DNA from 2 places in the Micrococcus sp. KRD128 genome. Region 1 is predicted to be linked to the other one. Evidence: predicted binding sites of a transcription regulator. Region 1 holds the regulator's gene; the other holds the start of a gene.

Region 1 (4,378 bases):
GCGCATCATGCTCGCGGTGCGCACGGTGGACGGGCTCCCGACCGCGGAGCTCGTCTCGGAGACGCCGGGGGAGGCCGCACGGATCCGCGGGGCGATCGCCGAACTCATCGCCGCGGGCCTGCTGGACGGGCGTGCCGCCGTCAACGGCAGCATCGTCCCGACGCTCGAGGGGCGGCTGCGCAACGACGCGATCGTCCGGGCTCTGGCCGGCTTCTGACCGGCCGGCCCCGGGTCAGCGCAGGATGCGCAGGTTGAACGGGTACCGGAACGGACGGCCCTTGGACACGTGCGAGGCGCCCATCACGCCGTAGACCGCCATGGCGGCCCACGTGAGCGCGCCGAGGATCGCGAAGATCGGGCCGACCACCGGCAGCAGGGACAGGAAGAAGAACAGGAGCGTGATGAGCGTGGGCGGCCCGGAGAAGTTCAGGGCCTCCCGCGACTCCTGCGAGGTGAACGGGCCGCGGTCGCGGTAGAGCAGCCACACGACCAGGGGGCCGAGCACGCCGAACGCCAAACTGAGGTGGGCCAGCGCCGCGCGGTCACGGTCCTGCTTCGCCGTGAGCGGGGCGCCGCGGCCGCCGGCCGAGACGAGCCAGGCGGGCGGGCCGTGGCCGGTGCGGCCGGCGTCGGGCTGCGCGCGGGTGTTCACGAGGGGCTCCTCCTGGATCGCGGGACCCGCGCGCCGGGGACCGGGCGCAGGGCATGGGCCAGCATAGCGCGGGCGGGCGGTGGCCGCGCCGAGATCAGTGCTCGGGTGCGGCGGTGAGGAAGTCGATGAGCTCCTCCACGCGGCCCAGCAGGGACGGCTCGAGGTCCGCGTACGTGGTGACGTGGGAGAGCAGCCGCTTCCACCCCAGCCCCGTGGCCTCCTTGCTCCCGTGCGGCCAGCCCAGTCCCCGCAGGATCCCCGTCTTCCAGTCCTGCCCCTTCGGCACGACGGGCCACGCGGGGATGCCGAGGACGGAGGGCTTGATGACCTGCCAGACGTCCACGTAGGGGTGGCCGAGGATGAGCACGTTGCCCGCGGCCCCTGGCACGCGCATGGCCTCGGCCGCGAGGCGCTCCTCCTTGGACCCGGTGACGAGGTGGTCCACGAGGATCCCGAGCCGGCGCCGCGGGCCGGGGGCGAACGTGCGGATCGCCCCGGCGAGGTCGTCCACCCCGTGCAGGGGCTCCACGACGATGCCCTCGAGACGCAGATCCTCGCCCCACACCTTCTCCACCAGCTCGGCGTCGTGCACGCCCTCCACCCAGATGCGTGAGGCGCGGGCGGTGCGGGCGCGCGCCCCCTCGACCCGTCGCGAGCCGGAGGCGGTGCGGGCCGGCGCCGCCGGGGCCGCGGCGGCCGGGGGGACCAGGGTCACGGGCTCGCCGTCGATCCAGAAGCCGCCGCCGAGGGGGAAGCCGCGGCGCACGCCGCGGCGGTCCTCCAGGACCACCACGTGCACGCCGCCGGAGCGCTCGATGCCGATCACGGCCCCGGTGAACCCGGAGGCCACGTCCTCGACCACCGTGCCGGGGGCGGCGGGCACATCGGGGACGGTCCGGGTGGGGCGGCGCGTCAGGTCGTCGTGGCCCGCGGGGCCCCAGCTGCTCCAGTCCATGGGAGATCACGGTAGCAACGGGGCGGGCGATCACCGTGAGCGAAGCCGTGCGGACCGGTCGGGCCGTCCCCCGGGTCGGACGGTAGCATTGGCACTTGACCCGCCGGAGTGCCAGTCAGGGGCACCTCCGGGGTCGCCCCGGATCCCGACGGACCAGAGGAGGACCGAGATGTCGGAGCAGCCCCGCCGCCTGCAGGTGCTCCAGGCGATCGTGGAGGACTACGTGGCGCTGCGCGAGCCCGTGGGCTCCAAGGCGCTCGTGGAACGGCACGCCCTGGGCGTGTCCTCCGCGACCGTGCGCAACGACATGGCTGCGCTCGAGGAGGAGGGCCTCATCGTGGCCCCGCACACCTCCGCCGGGCGCGTCCCCACGGACAAGGGCTACCGCGTGTTCGTCGACCGCCTCTCCGAGGTGAAGCCGCTGTCCCCGGCGGAGCGCCGGGCCGTGCGGACCCTGCTGGACCCGGAGACGGACACCGAGCACATGATGGAGTCCACGGTGCGCCTCCTGGCCCAGCTGACCCAGCAGGTCGCCGTCGCGCAGTTCCCCCACGAGGACGGCTCCACGATCCGCCACCTCGAACTGGTCTCCCTCACGCCCACGCGGGTGCTCGTGGTCCTCATCCTGTCCACGGGACGGGTGGACCAGCGGCACGCCGTGCTGGACCGGCCGGTCGACGAGGCGGAGCTGTCCGTGCTCCGCGGCCTCCTGCTGGACGCCCTGCTGGGGCTCGGTCCGGTGTCGGCGGCCACCGTGGTGGACGACGTCGTCACCCGGGTCCGCCCGGAGCACCGGCAGTCCGCCGCCCTCGTGGCCGCGGCCGTCCACGACCTGCTCGAGGCCGGCCGGCAGGACCGCATCGTCCTGGCCGGCACCGCCAACCTGGCCCGCTCCCCGGGGGACTTCGGCGCGTCCATCGGGCCGATCCTGGAGGCGCTCGAGGAGCAGGTGGTGCTGCTGCGCCTGCTCACGGAGATGGAGCAGGACGCCCACGGGGTGTCCGTGCGGATCGGGTCCGAGAACGCCGGATCGCTCGCGGACACCTCGGTGGTCGCGGCCGCCTACGGCCCCGGCGCCGTGGCGAAGGTCGGCGTCATCGGCCCGACCCGGATGGACTATCCGGGCACCATGGCCGCCGTCCGGGCGATCGCCCGCTATCTCTCCCGCATCCTGACCACCTGACGCGCCTCCGCGTGTCCCGGCGGGCCCCGTCCCGCATCGCCCCACGTCCCGCTCTCCCCGAGAGGAATCCCCACCGTGACCGACCACTACGAGACGCTCGGCGTCAGCCGTGACGCCAGCACTGAGGAGATCCGCCGCGCCTACCGCAAGCTCGCGCGCACCCACCACCCGGACGTCAACCCCGACCCGGAGGCGGCCGAGCAGTTCAAGCGCATCTCCCACGCCTACGAGGTGCTCTCGGACGAGGGCCGGCGCCGGGCCTACGACACGACGGGCAATGAGAACGGCCAGGCCGGCTTCCCGGGCGGCTTCGGCGGGGCGGGCGGCTTCGGGGGCTTCGCCGACATCTTCGAGACCTTCATGAACGCCGCCGGCCAGGGCGGCCGCGGCGGCCCCGCCAGCCGCGCCCGCCGCGGCCAGGACGCCCTGGTGACCGCGCGGATCGACCTGCGCGACGCCGTCTTCGGCGGCGAGCAGACGATCGAGCTGGACACGGCCGTGCGCTGCGAGCGGTGCGAGGGCTCATGCTGCGAGCCCGGCACCCAGCCGGAGACCTGCCAGACCTGCCACGGCCACGGCATGATCCAGCGCCCCGTGCGGTCGCTGCTGGGCACCGTCATGGCCACCGAGGCCTGCCCCGCCTGCCAGGGGTTCGGCACCGTCATCCCGACGCCCTGCCACGAGTGCGACGGGCAGGGCCGCGTCCGCACCCGGACGCCGCTGACCCTGCGCATCCCCGCGGGCGTGGACGACGGCACCCGCATCCACCTCGCCGGCCGCGGCGAGGCCGGCCCGGGCGGCGGCCCGAACGGCGACCTCTACGTGGAGATCGCGGTCCGCCCGGACGAGACCTTCCGCCGCGAGGGCGACCACCTGGCCACCACCGTGACCGTCCCCATGGCCGCCGCGGCCCTGGGGACCACCGTCACGCTGGACACCCTGGACGGCAAGCAGTCCGTCAGCCTGGACCCGGGCGTGCAGTCCGGTCACGTCGAGGTCCTCCACGGCCTGGGCGTCGGCCGCCTGCGCGGGCAGGGCCGTGGTGACCTCAAGGTGGACGTGGTGGTCACCACGCCCACCGACCTGGACGACGAGCAGCGCCAGCTCCTGGAGCGCCTGGCCGAGGTGCGCGGCGAGGAGGTCGTGCACGGCGCACCCCAGGCCAGGGGCATGTTCGCCCGGCTGCGGGAGAACCTGAGGAACCTGTGACCGCCCCCCTGTTCCACCTCGAGCCGGGGGCCCTGGCCGGCGCGAGCGCCGGCGTGGAGGTCGTCTTCGGTGGCCCCGAGGCCCGCCACGCCGCCGCGGCCATGCGCCTGGCCCCCGGGGAGGCCGTGATCCTGGCCGACGGGTCGGGCACGCTCGGCCACGGCACCGTGCTCGCGGCCGCCCCGGACGGGGTGTCCGTGCGGCTGGACGCGGTGGCGGAGGAGCCGGCACCCACCCCGGCGCTCGTGCTCGTCCAGGCCCTCGCCAAGGGCGATCGGGACCTCATGGCGGTCCAGGCCGCCGTCGAGCTCGGCGTGGACGCCGTGGTGCCCTGGGAGGCCGAGCGCTCGATCGTCCGCTGGAAGGGCCCCAAGGCCGC
Region 2 (4,378 bases), on a different contig from region 1:
CCGGGTCCGCTGCAGCCAGACGGTGGTGCCGCCGATGATCGTGAATGCGCCGACGATCACCGCGGCCGGGATGAACAGGGCGCCGAGGACGTACTGGCGGATGGTCCGGCCCTTCGAGATCTTCGCCATGAACACGCCCACGAACGGGGCCCAGCTCACCCACCACGCCCAGTAGAAGATCGTCCAGTGGGAGAGGAACTCCTGCATGTCCTCCCCCTCGGCCATCGAGGCGCCGCGGGCCACACCGGACACCGCCGAGACGATGGTGCCGATCGTGAGCACCACGATGATCCCCAGCGCCACCGTGTTCCCCGGCGCCGACCAGCCCGAGACGATCTCCACGCCGCGGCCGATCTGCAGGGCGCCGATGCCCAGCGAGGCCGCCGTGCCACGCGCTCACGCCCCAGTGCAGCGCGGCCTGGGCCAGCGCGCCCGTCACCGCCTCCTCGCTCCCCGCCTCGTACGCCCCGGGCGCGGGGCCAGATAGTAGGTCAGCGGCTCGTACGGGCCGAAGAAGATGATGCCGATGCCGATGCCGGCCGCGAAGAGCCAGCCGGCGTGGAGCATCACCCAGTCGAGGGCCGCGCTCGAGACGGCCAGCACGGCGTCCGGCTGCAGCACACCCCACACCACGAACCCGACCACCAGCAGCCCGACGACGGCGAGGATCACCGGGTCCACGCCGTAGCGCACCCGGCGGTCCTCCACGGACACGCCCGGCACGAGGGCCGGGTGGATGCCGTGCGGATAGGAGTACTCCCGGACGAAGCGACGCAGCCGTGGCCGCCCGCACGACGACGGCCCCTCACCCGGGCGGGTGAGGGGCCGTCGTCGTCGGCCGGCCGCGTCAGGGCCGACGCAGGGGTCAGTGCTGGTGGCCGGCCTCGTCCTCGTCGGCGGGCTTGTCCGCCACGAGGGTCTCGGTGGTCAGCACGAGGGCCGCGATGGAGGCGGCGTTGGCCAGCGCGGAGCGGGTCACCTTGACCGGGTCGATCACGCCATCGGCGATCAGGTCGCCGTAGACGCCGGTCTTCGCGTTGTAGCCGTGGTTCGGCTCCAGCTCGGCGACCTTGGAGACCACCACGTAGCCGTCCTCGCCCGCGTTCTGGGCGATCCAGCGCAGCGGCTGCTTCAGGGCCTTGCGGACGATGTCCACGCCCACGGCCGCGTCACCGGTCAGGGCCTGGACGTCGGCGTCGGTGTCGAGCACGGTCAGCGCGTTGATGAGCGCGGTGCCGCCGCCGGCCACGATGCCCTCCTCGAGGGCGGCGCGGGTCGAGGACACGGCGTCCTCGATGCGGTGCTTGCGCTCCTTGAGCTCCACCTCGGTGGCGGCGCCCACGCGGATCACGCCGATGCCGCCGGAGAGCTTGGCGAGGCGCTCCTGGAGCTTCTCGCGGTCCCAGTCGGAGTCGGTCGCAGCGGACTCGGCCTTGATCTGGGCGACCCGGGCCTCGACGTCCTCGGCCGCACCGCCGCCGTCGACGATGGTGGTCTCGTCCTTGGTGACGGTGATGCGGCGGGCGGAGCCGAGCACGTCCAGGTCGGCCTGCTCGAGCTTCATGCCGAGGTCCGGGGAGACGACCTGGGCGCCGGTGAGGATCGCGATGTCCTGCATCATGGCCTTGCGGCGGTCGCCGAAGCCCGGCGCCTTGACGGCCACGACGTTCAGGGTGCCGCGGATCTTGTTGACCACGAGGGTGGACAGGGCCTCGCCCTCGATGTCCTCGGCGATCACGAACAGCGGCTTGTTGGCCTGCAGGACCTTCTCCAGCAGGGGCAGCAGCTCCTGCACGTTGGAGATCTTGCCCGAGTTGATCAGGACGTAGGCATCCTCGAGCACGGCCTCCTGACGCTCGGCGTCGGTGACCATGTACGGGGACAGGAAGCCCTTGTCGAACTGCATGCCCTCGGTGACGTCCAGCTCGGTGGAGGTCGTGGAGGACTCCTCGATGGTGATGACGCCGTCGGTGCCGACCGTGTCGAACGCGCGGGCCAGCAGCTCGCCGACCTCGTCGTTCTGGGCCGAGATGGCGGCCACGTGGGCCACCTCCTGGCCCTCGACCGGGCGGGCGTTCTCCTGCAGGCGCCGCTCGACGGCGGCCACGGCCACCTCGATGCCCTTCTTGACCTCGCCCGGCGCGGCGCCGGCGGCGACCTGGCGCATACCCTCGTTCACGAGGGCCTGGGCCAGCACGGTGGCGGTGGTGGTGCCGTCGCCCGCGATGTCGTTGGTCTTGGTGGCGACCTCCTTGGCGAGCTGGGCGCCCATGTTCTCGTACGGGTCCTCCAGCTCCACCTCGCGGGCGATCGTGACGCCGTCGTTGGTGATGGTGGGGGCGCCCCACGCCTTGTCGAGCACCACGTTGCGGCCCTTGGGGCCGAGGGTGACCTTGACGGTGTCGGCGAGCTTGTCGATGCCGGCCTGGAGGGCGCGGCGTGCGTCGTCGTTGAAAGCCAGCTGCTTGGCCATGACGGACGCTCCTTTCGTTCAGGGAGTCAGGGGGTGCGGGGACGCGAGGGGCCCGGGGCGCGCGCACCGGTGCGGTGCGCGCCGCTCACCGGGCCCGTCGCGGCGGGGTCACTTGGTGACGACGGCCAGCACGTCGCGGGCGGAGAGCACCAGGTACTCCTCGCCGCCGACCTTGACCTCGGTGCCGCCGTACTTGGAGTAGAGCACCACGTCACCCTCGGCGACGTCGACCGGCACGCGGTTGCCGTTCTCGGCGACCCGGCCCGGGCCCACGGCCACGACCTGGCCCTCCTGCGGCTTCTCCTTGGCGGTGTCCGGGATCACGAGGCCCGACGCGGTGGTCTGCTCGGCCTCCAGGGGGCGGACAACGATGCGATCCTCGAGGGGCTTGATGGAGACAGACATGCTGCACACTCCTTCTTCGTCGACGTGCGGCTCCGGCGGGCTCGCCGGTCCGCTGATGCTGTGGTCTGCGGGTGCGCCACGGGCGTCAGACCCTCCGTCGTCGCGGTGCCGGACGGTCCACCTCGGGCATTGGCACCCGGTACCCCCGAGTGCCAGTCCTGACTCTACTCCGGCTTTTGGCACTCCTTCAACATGAGTGCCAGCCGTGTCCTCACCGTCCGCCGTGGGCGGAGGCGTGGGGCGCGGTGGGCCACCCTCCGTGGGCAGAAACCGCACCCCCGCCCATCGCGTGGGCAGCATCCGCAGGTTTTCGATCTCCGTGGGCAGAAGCGCCCTCTCTTCTGCCCACGGATGTTGCGTGGGCGGAACTCCTCGCAGTTCTGCCCACCGAGCCACGACGACGTCGTCCCGGCGGGACAACCGGCCGCCGCCCAGTCCTGCACAGCCGGCCCACCCCGCGCCGGTGTGCACAGACACGCGGCCCGCCCGGCCGCCGTCGGGCCGACCGCGTCAGGGTCGACCCATGCCCTTCGCCCCCGACCTCCCCCTCGTCCCCGTCTTCACCACCCGCGACGTGCTCGAACGCGGTCTGCCGCCCAGCCGGGTGCGGCGGTCCGACGTCCTCCGCCTCGCCCGCGGCATCCACCGCCGACGTGACATGCCGCTGCGCACCTGGGAGTCGGCTGGGCTCCCGCCGCCGCACCACGGGGTCGGCCTCGACCTGCTGACCGCCCTCCTGCGGTCCCGTCCCGACGCCGTCCTCTCCCACGAGACGGCGGCGCACCTCCACGGCCTCCCACTTCCCCCGGGCGGGGCCACGCGACGCGCCGCCGTCGAGATCACGTTGCACCGCGGCACCGCACGGGCGCGGATCCCCGGCGTCATGGAGCACCGCAGACCCCTGCCCGCCGGCCACGTCACCTCCGTGCTCGGGCTACGGGTGACGACGCCGGAACGGACCTGGCTCGATCTGTGCTCGATCGGCCACCCCTGGGACGAGGCATCCCTCGTGTCGGCGGGTGACCACCTGGTCCGTCACCCCTGGTCCCCGCGCGGCCGGCGGCCTCCCGTCACCACGGTCACCGCGGTGCACGAGGCGATGCGGCCGCTCGGGCGGTTCGTCGGAAGACCGCGGGCGACGGCGGCGCTCGAGCGCGTACGGGTGGGTGCCGACTCGCCGCAGGAGACCCGGCTGAGGCTGGCGCTCGTCGAGGCGGGGCTGGGCGAGCCGACGCTGCAGCACGTGTTCGACCCCGGGCGGCGGGACGCCCCCGAGGCCGATCTGTGGTTCGAGGACTGCCGGCTCGTCCTCCAGTACGACGGCGAGGTGCACCGGAGTGCCGAGCAACACGCCCGGGACGCCCGGCGAGACCAGTACTACGCGGAACGTGGGCAGATGACCCTGCACGTCACGGGCCGGGACGTCGGCGAGGGGTACGCGCGGGTGATCGAGGCCGTCCTCAGACGACGGGCACAGGTCTCGAACGGCTGGGATGCCTG

The links. The regulator HrcA, encoded in region 1, represses chaperone genes, less so after heat shock. The targets are predictions, from matches to a motif close to TTNGCACTCGNNNNNNNCGAGTGCNAA.
Region 2: a site for HrcA is predicted at 3,055-3,081, ahead of groES (co-chaperone GroES). Genes of this name have one in related genera too.

Annotation. Positions count from the first base shown of each region.
Region 1 is NZ_JABFAX010000016.1:33,896-38,273, reverse strand. Features, by position in the region: gene hemW (radical SAM family heme chaperone HemW) at 1-217, shown strand, start outside; gene J1M44_RS08395 (DUF4870 domain-containing protein) at 233-652, opposite strand; gene J1M44_RS08390 (DUF3097 family protein) at 747-1,607, opposite strand; gene hrcA (heat-inducible transcriptional repressor HrcA) at 1,777-2,790, shown strand; gene dnaJ (molecular chaperone DnaJ) at 2,866-3,999, shown strand; gene J1M44_RS08375 (16S rRNA (uracil(1498)-N(3))-methyltransferase) at 3,996-4,378, shown strand, end outside.
Region 2 is NZ_JABFAX010000019.1:189,169-193,546, forward strand. Features, by position in the region: gene J1M44_RS10475 (BCCT family transporter) at 1-342, opposite strand, end outside; gene J1M44_RS11980 (hypothetical protein) at 436-714, opposite strand; gene groL (chaperonin GroEL) at 866-2,473, opposite strand; gene groES (co-chaperone GroES) at 2,582-2,878, opposite strand; gene J1M44_RS10490 (hypothetical protein) at 3,402-4,378, shown strand, end outside.